DNA from 3 places in the Streptomyces sp. ICN903 genome. Region 1 is predicted to be linked to each of the others. Evidence: riboswitches for the same ligand, from Rfam matches in the RefSeq annotation. Region 1 holds a riboswitch; each other region holds the start of a gene.
What was found. A riboswitch is a leader RNA that binds a small molecule or an ion and turns the genes downstream of it on or off. The one in region 1 is predicted to bind cyclic di-AMP.
Positions count from the first base shown of each region.

Region 1 (3,266 bases):
AGGCGCCCGGCCACGTGCCGCCGCAGTGGCCGAGCGCCGAGCGGTCGCAGCAGTTCCACCTCGACTTCTACGTGCCCCGGGGGGAGTTGGACGCGGCCGAGCGGGAGGCGCTGGAGCTGGGGGCCGAACTCCTCCAGGGCGACGGGGGCGAGCTCGACTTCCGCGTCTACCGCGACCCGGCCGGGCACCCCTTCTGCCTCTGCGTCGAGTGAGCCGGCCGCCCGTGGGGGCACGCGGACGCAGGACGCCGGGGCGAAGGCACGAAGAAGAGGCGGGCGGGGCGGGGGTGTTCGCACACCCCTGCCCCGCCCGCCTCTCGACCGGACCCGGGTGACCGGGCCGGTGGGGGTCAGGACCCTCAGATGCTGACGCCGTTGGCGCGCAGGTAGGCCAGCGGGTTGATGTCCGAGCCGTAGCCGGGGGCGGTACGGATCTCGAAGTGCAGGTGCGGGCCGGTGCTGTTGCCGGTGGAGCCGACGGCGCCGATCTGCTGGCCGGTGCTGACCGTCTGGCCGGCGCTGACCGACAGCGAGGACAGGTGGCCGTACTGGCTGTACCGGCCGTCCTCGTGGCGGATGACCACCTGGTTGCCGTAGGCCCCGCCCCAGCCGGCGGAGACCACGGTGCCGTTGGTGACGGCCTTCACCGGGGTGCCGGAGGCGGCGGCGAAGTCCTCACCGGTGTGGCCGTTGGACCAGCGGGCGCCCGAGGCCTTGTAGGAGCCGGACGGGGCGGCGTTCACCGGGGCGGTGTAGCCGGTGACCGCACCGCGGTCGCTGCGGTCGGCACGCTCGGCCGACTGCTGCACGGCCTCGGCCTTCTCGGTCTTCTCGGCCTTCGGGGCGGCCTTCTCGGTCTTCTCGGCCTTCTCGGGCTTCGGAGCCGGCTTGGTCTCGGGCTTGGCCGCGGCCTTCTGCTGGGCGGCGGCGCCGCCCAGGGTGAGCTCCTGGCCTGGGAAGATCAGGTTCGGGTTGTCGCCGATGACCTGGCGGTTGTCCTCGTAGACGCGCTCCCAGCCGCCCTGGACGCCCTGGGCGTCGGCGATCTTGAAGAGGGTGTCGCCGCCGACGACCTCGTAGGAGGTGCCCTCGCCGTGGTCGTGGCTGTGGGCGCGCTCACCGCGGTCCGCGCGCTGCGGCGCGGCCTCGGACTCGCTCTTCTCCTGCTTCGGCTCGGCCTCGGGCTTGCTCTCGGGCTTGGCCTCGGCCTTCGGAGCGGCGGCCGGGGCCTGCTCCTTCTGCTCGGTCGGGTTGCTCTGACCGTCGGGGGAGACGGCCGGGGCGGGACCGCCCTTGGTCAGGCCGGCCTTGACCGAGCACACGGGCCAGGCGCCCGGGCCCTGCCCCGCCAGCACCTTCTCGGCGACGGCGATCTGCTGGTCCTTGGTGGCGAGGTCGGCACGCGGCGCGTACTCGGTGCCGCCGAAGGCGGCCCAGGTGCTCTGCGTGAACTGCAGGCCGCCGTAGAAGCCGTTGCCGGTGTTGATGGACCAGTTGCCCGTGCTCTCGCACTGGGCGACCTTGTCCCAGGTGTCGACGGAGGCGGCGCTGGCCCCGCCGGCGGCCACCAGGGGGAGGGCCATTCCGGCGCCGCCCACGGAGATGGCCAGCGACAGACGGGTGAGGCGGCTGTTGCGGATACGACGGTGACGTCCGCGTGCGGACATAGGTGTGCTCCTTCTCCTACGCCTGCGAGGTGAGCTGTCGGGTTCGGGCTGGAGTTGCCCGGCCATGTGTGCCGCGGCGTGTGCCGCGGCATGGCTTCACCCCAAGCCGTCCCGTACGGACCTCATGGGCCCGGGACGGCGACTTACCTTGGGTCCCCCGCTCCTGCCATCGGGTGGTGTGGATGGTCCAGCCCGCCGCCGTTGACAGGATTCGGCGTTCGACAGCGGGCCGCCGCACATTCGTACGGCGCGGCCAGAACGGTAGACACATCGTTTCCGCCGATACAAGCCGATGGGTCACAGGACGCCCGTTTCGAAGGCTTTGATGATCGTCCGATCGTCACCGTCCGCTGTGTTCACTTCTCGAAGAGTGGCGGATCCTTCCTCTGACGTGGTGTCACTTTCCTCCACTGCCAGGGCCGATAACGCGGAAGGCCCTCCTCCGGCACGCAGAGCGACGCACCGGGGAGGGCCGGCTCGTGAGTTGAATCACGAGGGGGCCGGGGAGCTACCCGTCGAGCTGTCCGATGGTGGCGATGGACGGGCCGCGCCTGGTCCGTTCGTGGCGGGCGACCGCCTCCGCGTCACGCAGCACGCGCACCGCGTTCTTCCAGGTGAGCTTGGCGAGGTCGGCCTCGGACCAGCGACGGTCCAGCAACTCGGCCACCAGATGCGGATATCCGGACACATCACTCAGATCGGACGGGGTGAAGGCCGTGCCGTCGAAGTCGCCGCCGATGCCGATGTGGTCGATGCCCGCGACCTCGCGCATGTGGTCCAGGTGGTCGGCGACCGTCGCCGCCGTGGCGACCGGGCGCGGATTGGCCTCCTCGTAGGCGCGCTGGACCGCCAGGCCCCTCTCGGTGCCGTCCAGGGGGTGGAGGCCGTGGGCGCGCATGTTCTCGTCGGCGGCCTCGGTCCAGGCGACGGCGGCGGGCAGCACGAACTTCGGCACGAATGTGGCCATCGCCACACCGCCGTTGACCGGAAGCCGCTCCAGCACGTCGTCGGGGATGTTGCGAGGGTGGTCGCACACCGCGCGGGCCGAGGAGTGCGAGAAGACCACCGGCGCCGTCGTCACGCGCAGGGCGTCGCGCATGGTGGCGGGCGCCACATGGGAGAGGTCCACCAGCATCCCCAGCCGGTTCATCTCCCGCACGACCTCCTCGCCGAAGCGGGTGAGGCCGCCGTGGCGCGGGGCGTCGGTGGCCGAGTCCGCCCAGTCGATGGTGTCGTTGTGGGTGAGCGTCATGTAGCGCACGCCCAGCCGGTACAGGGCTCGCAGCGTGGCCAGGGAGTTGTTGATGGAGTGGCCGCCCTCGGCGCCCATCAGGGATGCGATGCGGCCCTCGGCGCGGGCCGCCTCCATGTCGTCGGCGGTGAAGGCGAGCCTGAGGTCGGCCGGGTGGCGGTCGGCCAGCCGCCGCACCACGTCGATCTGCTCCAGGCAGGCGCTGACGGCGGCGTCGCCCGTCAGGTCGGTGCGCACGTAGACCGACCAGAACTGCGCGCCCACCCCGCCCGCGCGCAGCCGCGGGATGTCGGTGTGCAGATGGGCCGACTGGTCGCCGGCGATGTCGCGCCGGTCCAGGTCGTAACC
Region 1 covers NZ_JAKMAY010000006.1:4,608-7,873, forward strand. The annotation lists gene L7D48_RS01330 (VOC family protein) at 1-212, shown strand, start outside; gene L7D48_RS01335 (transglycosylase family protein) at 359-1,666, opposite strand; cyclic di-AMP (ydaO/yuaA leader) riboswitch at 1,671-1,893, opposite strand; gene L7D48_RS01340 (dipeptidase) at 2,175-3,266, opposite strand, start outside.

Region 2 (3,266 bases), on a different contig from region 1:
CAGAACGGACACCCGCACCCCGGCGGCCCGCGAGTCGCAGTGGGTGTGGTGCGCGGGCCGTCGACCACGCCTGGCACGGCGGTTCCCCATCAAGTCCTGCTTGTCGAGTCTTTCCGCGGATCTCGCTCCGGACGGTGACGCCCTCCATGGTTCAGCGGGGGACTCGCCGGCGAGTCACGGCGCCGGTCGTGCCGACTGGTCGATTTCCCCGGCGCGCGGCGATCTCGGGGTGGCACGATCAGGGTATGAGCGGTGATCCGTTGCTGGTCCGTGCCCGTGGCCTGTGGGAGGTGCTGGCCGCTGCGCCCGTCTCGTTCGAGCCGTCCGGCGGTGTGACGGTGGTTGCCTCGCCCGAGTCGGGGCTCTGTCCGCCATCTTGGGCAGGCATCGTCGTGCTGGGTGACGCGGCGATCGTCACCGCACCGACGGGGGCCGCCGCGAGAGCGTTGAGGTGCGCGGTGGCCGAGGTGCCGACGGACTCACTCACCGAGGCCGATGTGCTCCGGGCGATACTGCCCGTTGCCGAAGTACTCGGCCCTGCCACCTTGGGATACGTGTCCTCGGACGACTTCCGTCCTGCGGTGGCCGGTGCGGCCGTCGAGGACACGACCCCTGGACATCGGGAACTCCACGGGTTGGTGAGATCGGTGGGGCGGGAGGAAGCGGGTGAGAGCGGGATGGAGGAGATCACCTCTCCCGCGTTCATCGTCCGTGAGGGAGCCGAGGTGACAGCCGCGGCCGGGTATCGGACGTGGCCGGCTTCGACCGCGCACATCAGCGTGCTGACGGCCCCGCTTCACCGGGGCCGCGGACTGGCCCGGCGGGTGGCTTCCGCAGCGGTGGCGCATGCGCTCGCTGCGGGCCTGATGCCTCAGTGGCGGGCTCGACCGGTGGAATCCCGCAGGGTCGCAGCCGCCCTGGGTTTTCGGGAGTTGGGGACACAGCTGAGTCTTCGTCTCGACCAGGGCAAGCTCAGCTAGGAGCTGTGTGATGTTGTGATCAATCGGCTGCTTGCAGGAGATCTCCGAGCCAGATCACCGAGGCCCGCAGTTCGGGGCCGGCGAGGTGGCTCTCAGGTGTCTTGTCGAAGCGTGTGGCGATGCCGCGCCAGTCCTTCGGTTGGTCGATCGCCCGCTCGACGGTGTTTCGATCACGGTAAAGACCGGCGTCTTGGGTGACGGGGCGCTCGCCCCGGCTGCCACTCTTCTTGCGGTCGGCGGCCTGATCCTTCTTCTCCGGGACGACGGCCTTGCTGCGGAGTCTGCGCGGGGAGGCGCGGTTGGCACGGGACGAGTACGCCATGTCTGCGGCGACCGCGTCCGGCCGGGAGCGGCCCCGAAGACATCGGGGGTGGCCCGGTCGCGCGGTGAGCGGGGGCGGGAATCCGGTGAATCGGCCTCCTTGTGTGCTCCTGGAGCTTAAAGCTGTTTGGTGCGGAAAAAGGCGATGTAAGGAACTGCCTTTCCGGTGATGTGTTCGGAGTCACAGTTTCGATCGTCTCGCTCGCCCTTCGCGGGAAGATCCAATTCTCCTGTCTCCCGGATTCTCCGTGTCACCCGGAGAATTGACTCGTACTCGATCGTCCCGGGAGGTCGTGAGCCGGTCGGGATCCTGTGCGGACCGTGTTCATGATTCACGACTCGGTGACAGCGCGAAGGGCCTTGTTCTTCCGGCGCCTTGTCTCCGTGAATTGGTTGTGTTTATGTGTCCTGGCCTCCGCCGCATCGCGGGGGTTCCACCGCCGGGACGCCGAGTCCTGCCGCCCGGCCGGTGGAGGGAGCGCAGCCGACCATGGCAGGAGCGGGGAAACCGAGTTAAGTGCCGCGACCGCGATTTTTCCGCGATCCGGCTTGGGGTGAAGCCCTTCCCGAAGTGCCCTCGGGCACCCGGGAAGGCCGGGCAACTCCAGCCCGAATCCGACAGCTAACCTCGTAGGCGTGGGAGAGGACTCACACCCATGTCTCGTGGCCGCCACCGTCGTCCGAGCAAGTCTTTGATTTCCCGTCAGTTCTCCCGGATCTCCCTGGTCGCCGCGGCCGGTGGCGCGGGAATCGCGGCGCCGATGGTCGCGGCCGGCAGTGCGAACGCGGCTTCCGCCGAGGTGTGGGAGAAGGTCGCCGAGTGCGAGAGCAGCGGCAACTGGTCCATCAACACCGGCAACGGCTACTACGGCGGACTGCAGTTCTCGCAGTCCAGTTGGGAGGCGGCCGGCGGCACCGAGTACGCGCCGCGCGCCGACCTGGCCACCAAGCAGGAGCAGATCGCCGCCGGTGAGAAGCTGCTCGAACTCCAGGGGCCGGGAGCCTGGCCCACCTGCGGACCGGCGGCCGGGCTCACCCGGGGCTCCGGCGCCCCCGGCAGCGCCCCCGCCACCCAGACGGGCGGCGAGTCCGGGGTGAAGACGGGGACGGAGTCCGGGGCGAAGGCCGGGGCCGAGCGCAAGCCCGCCGCCGGCTCCCACACAGTCGCACCCGGCGACACCCTCCACCGGATCGCCACCGCCCACGGTGTGGAGGGCGGCTGGCAGGCGGTCTACGACGCCAACCGCGAGACCGTCGGCGACAACCCGCACCTGATCTTCCCCGGCCAGGAGCTGAGCCTGGCCGCCCGGTCCTCCGGCGGAGAGCAGGAGCGCGCCCCGGAGCGCGCCGACCGTACCCAGGCCCGCCCGGCCGCTGAGAAGACCGCCCCCCAGGCCTCACCGAAGACCTACGCGGACAACCTCGACGGCTGGATCCGCGAGGCCCTGGACATCATGCGGGCCAACGGCATCCCCGGCACCTACGAGGGCATCCACCGCAACATCATCCGCGAGTCCGGCGGCAACCCGAACGCGGTCAACAACTGGGACATCAACGCCCAGCGCGGCACCCCCTCGATCGGCCTGCTCCAGGTCATCAAGCCCACCTTCGACGCCTACCACGTCCCGGGCACGGCGAACAGCCAGTACGACCCGGTCGCCAACATCGTCGCCGCCTGCAACTACGCGGCCGACCGCTACGGCTCGATCGACAACGTCAACGGGCCCTACTGAGCCGACCGGGACCGCGGCGACCGGGACTGCGGCGACCGGGACTGCGGCGACCGGGACTGCGACGACCGGGACTGCGACGACCGGTCCCGCGGACCCCGAGGCCCCGCCCCTCGCCCTGCTGCCCCTTGTGGCGGCGCGAAAGCGCCGCCACAAGGGGCAGGGCACTTTCGGGGGGAGGCCCTCCACGGGATATCTTGATGTCGAGCAATGTTGCAGACGTGGAGCGGAGCAC
Region 2 covers NZ_JAKMAY010000048.1:17,935-21,200, reverse strand. The annotation lists gene L7D48_RS07650 (GNAT family N-acetyltransferase) at 246-980, shown strand; partial or broken gene L7D48_RS07645 (IS5/IS1182 family transposase) at 1,000-1,338, opposite strand; cyclic di-AMP (ydaO/yuaA leader) riboswitch at 1,775-1,951, shown strand; gene L7D48_RS29535 (transglycosylase family protein) at 1,994-3,034, shown strand.
Region 2: another riboswitch for cyclic di-AMP. It lies ahead of L7D48_RS29535 (transglycosylase family protein); the one in region 1 lies ahead of L7D48_RS01335 (transglycosylase family protein).

Region 3 (3,266 bases), on a different contig from region 1:
AGGCCGACGGCCAGACCGTCAACCACATCAAGATCGGCGTGAAACTCGCCCTGCTGGTGGCGATCCTCGGCCTGGTCTACGTCAAGCGGGACGAGGAGCGGCTGCCCGCGCCGCTGTTCGGCACCATCGGCCTGCTCACCGTCGCCAACATCTTCATCGCCGTCATGTGGGTGTAGCCGGTCACACCCGCGGAGGGCGGCGGTGCGAGGCACCGCCGCCCTCCGTTCGTCCCGGGCCGTTCGTCTCAGGCCGGACGGACCGCGCTGTGGAAGGGCATGTGGTCGACGGACTCGTAGCGCACCTCGGCGCCCGGCTTCGGCGCGTGGATCATCTGGCCGCCGCCCGCGTAGATGCCGACGTGGCTGATGTCGTCGTAGAAGAAGACCAGGTCGCCCGGCCGCATTTCGGCCCTGGCGATCCGGGTGCCCGCCTCCACCTGGTCGTAGGTGGTGCGCGGCAGTGAGACGCCGGCGCTGAGCCAGGCGGCCCGCGTCAGACCCGAGCAGTCGTAGGAGTTGGGGCCGGTGGCGCCCCAGACGTACGGCTTGCCGAGCTGGGCCTCGGCGAAGGCGAGCACCTTGTCGGCCTTCGCGGCGTAGGAGCCGTCCGCGGTGCCGGTGCCGGTGTCCGTGCCGCCGGTGCCCGTGCCCGTGCCGCTGTCCGCCGGAGCCTCGGCCTGCTCCCCGCTCTCGGCGGCGGCTTCGCGGCGGGCCTCCTCCCGGCGCTCGCGTTCGGCAGCGGCGGCGGCCGCCTTGCGGCGGGCCTCCTCCTGCCGCTTGCGCTCGGCAGCGGCCAGGCGAGCCTTCTCCTCGGCGGTCAGCTCGGACAGCAGCTTGCGGGCCTGCGCCAGCTTGCCCTGGACAGTCTTCCTGCTGTCCGCCAGCTCCTCCTGCGCGTCGGTGAGCTCGGCCAGGCTCGCCGAGGCCTCCGAGCGCTTCTTCTGGGCGGCGCGCTGCTGGTCCCGGTAGTCGTCGACGGCCTGGCGCTGGCGGTCGGTGATCCGGTCCATCAGGTGCTTATGGCCGAAGAAGTCCTGGGGATTGTCGGACAGGAGCAGCACCGCGGTGCCGGAGACCCCTCCGGTGCGGTACTGCGCGGTGGCGTAGCCGCCCAGCTTCCGGCGGGCGTCGTTGAGCCTGTCCGTGCGCTCGGCCGCCTCGTCGAGGAGCCGGTCGACCTTCTCGCGCTGCTCGTCCGTCCTCTCCTTGGCCGCGTTGTACTTCTGCGTCGCGCTGCCCGCCTCCCGGTACAGCGCGTCCACCCGCTCGCGGACCTCCTCGATCGAGGGCCTGTCGTCCTCGGGCGAGGCATGGGCCGGGCCCTGGGACAGGAGGGTCGCGGAGGCGATGGCCGCGGTGGTGAGCCCGACCGCTCCGCGCCGGGAGGAGGGGGACAGCAGGGGGGTACGCGGTCTGCGGTGCGACGCCAAGGCGAGCGCTCCTTCCGTGGAACACCGCCTACCGGGTTAGCTGACGGGTTCGGGCGTCGGAAGTCCGCCCTACGGGCCCGCGGGCCCGATTCACCCCGTGGGGATTGGGTCCCCGGCCCCGGCCGCACGGCCGGGCTCGGCGGAGGCCGCCCGTGCCGGCGCTGTCGCCGGCGAGGGGTCCGGGCCGCCTGACGCTGGACCGTAGAGCACCGGTGGGGCTCCTGTGAAGACTGGTGTTCGGTATATCCCGAAACCGATTCGTTATCGGTCGGTTATCGTCCGTTTCGGGAGAACCGGCCGCGGCGGAGACGGCGGCGCTCAGTCGCGGGAGCGGCGCCCGGGCCAGCGGTACGGGTGGCGCACGACGATCGTCCCCACCTTGGAGCCGCCGCTGATCCGCAGCACCGGCATGCCGGGCACGGGCGGTTCGGTGGCCCGGTTGCGTACGGAGCCCATTCCGGAGGTGACCCCCTCGGCCCGCACCGTCCAGCCGCGCGGCACGACGACCTTGATCTCGCCCATCCCCGCGTCCAGTTCCACGAAGACCTCGCGGTGGCGGCACTCCGCCCGCGTGAAGTCGAGCACGATCCGCCCCAGCGTGGTCTTGGCGGTGATCCGCTCCGGCACCACCCAGTGGCCGTCCTGCCGGACGTCCCCGGCGACCGTCCTGAGCGCCAGCGGCTCCCGGTCGCTCGGGGCCAGACCCGCGGGGTCCTGGCCGGGCAGGTCCGCGACCAGTGCCTCCAGATCGCCGTAGGTCTTGGCGGCGAACGCCTTCTCCAGCCGCTCGTCCAGCTCCTCCAGGTCGATGCGGCCGTCGCCGGCGGCCTCGCGCAGCCGTTCGGCCACCGCCTCGCGGTCGGTGTGCCCGGCGCGCAGTTCCGAGCCGGGACGTGGGCGGGGCGCGGGGACGTCGGTCATGCCCGCCATCTTAGGAGCGCCGCCCCGCCCGGCGGCACGGCGTCCTAGACTCGACGGCGATGAGCAGCCTCTTCGACGACAGCTTCCTGGCCGACCTCGAGCCCTCCGGGGACGAGGAGCCGCCTCCTCCACCGGAGGATGCGTCCGCGCCGCCGGAGGACGGTGTCCCCGACGACCTCTTCGCGGGCGCCTTCGGCGCGGGCGGGGTGCGCGACGCCCACTACGGCAACGGCGCGGCCCGTCCCGTCGTCGACCCGGCCGCCCTGCTGGAGGGGCTCAACGACCAGCAGCGCGCGGCCGTGGTGCACACCGGCTCGCCGCTGCTGATCGTCGCGGGCGCCGGGTCCGGCAAGACGCGGGTGCTCACCCACCGCATCGCGCACCTGCTGGGCGCGCGCGGCGTCCACCCCGGGGAGATCCTCGCGATCACCTTCACCAACAAGGCCGCGGGCGAGATGAAGGAGCGCGTTGCGGAGCTGGTCGGCCCGCGCGCGCAGTCGATGTGGGTCTCCACCTTCCACAGCGCGTGCGTGCGCATCCTGCGGCGCGAGAGCAAGAGGCTCGGCTTCACCTCCAGCTTCTCGATCTACGACGCCGCCGACTCCCGCCGTCTGATGGCGCTGGTCTGCCGGGACCTGGAGCTGGACCCCAAGCGCTTCCCGCCCAAGTCGTTCAGCGCCCAGGTGTCGAACCTGAAGAACGAGCTGGTCGACGAGGAGGACTTCGCGGCCAGGGCATCCGACGGCTTCGAGAAGACGCTGGCCGAGGCGTACACGATGTACCAGGCGCGGCTGCGCGAGGCCAACGCCCTGGACTTCGACGACATCATCATGACGACCGTCCACCTGCTCCAGGCGTTCCCCGACGTCGCCGAGCACTACCGCCGCCGCTTCCGCCATGTGCTGGTCGACGAGTA
Region 3 covers NZ_JAKMAY010000193.1:3,686-6,951, reverse strand. The annotation lists gene L7D48_RS19130 (hypothetical protein) at 1-176, shown strand, start outside; gene L7D48_RS19125 (NlpC/P60 family protein) at 245-1,429, opposite strand; cyclic di-AMP (ydaO/yuaA leader) riboswitch at 1,440-1,581, opposite strand; gene L7D48_RS19120 (DUF1707 domain-containing protein) at 1,748-2,350, opposite strand; gene pcrA (DNA helicase PcrA) at 2,410-3,266, shown strand, end outside.
Region 3: another riboswitch for cyclic di-AMP. It lies ahead of L7D48_RS19125 (NlpC/P60 family protein); the one in region 1 lies ahead of L7D48_RS01335 (transglycosylase family protein).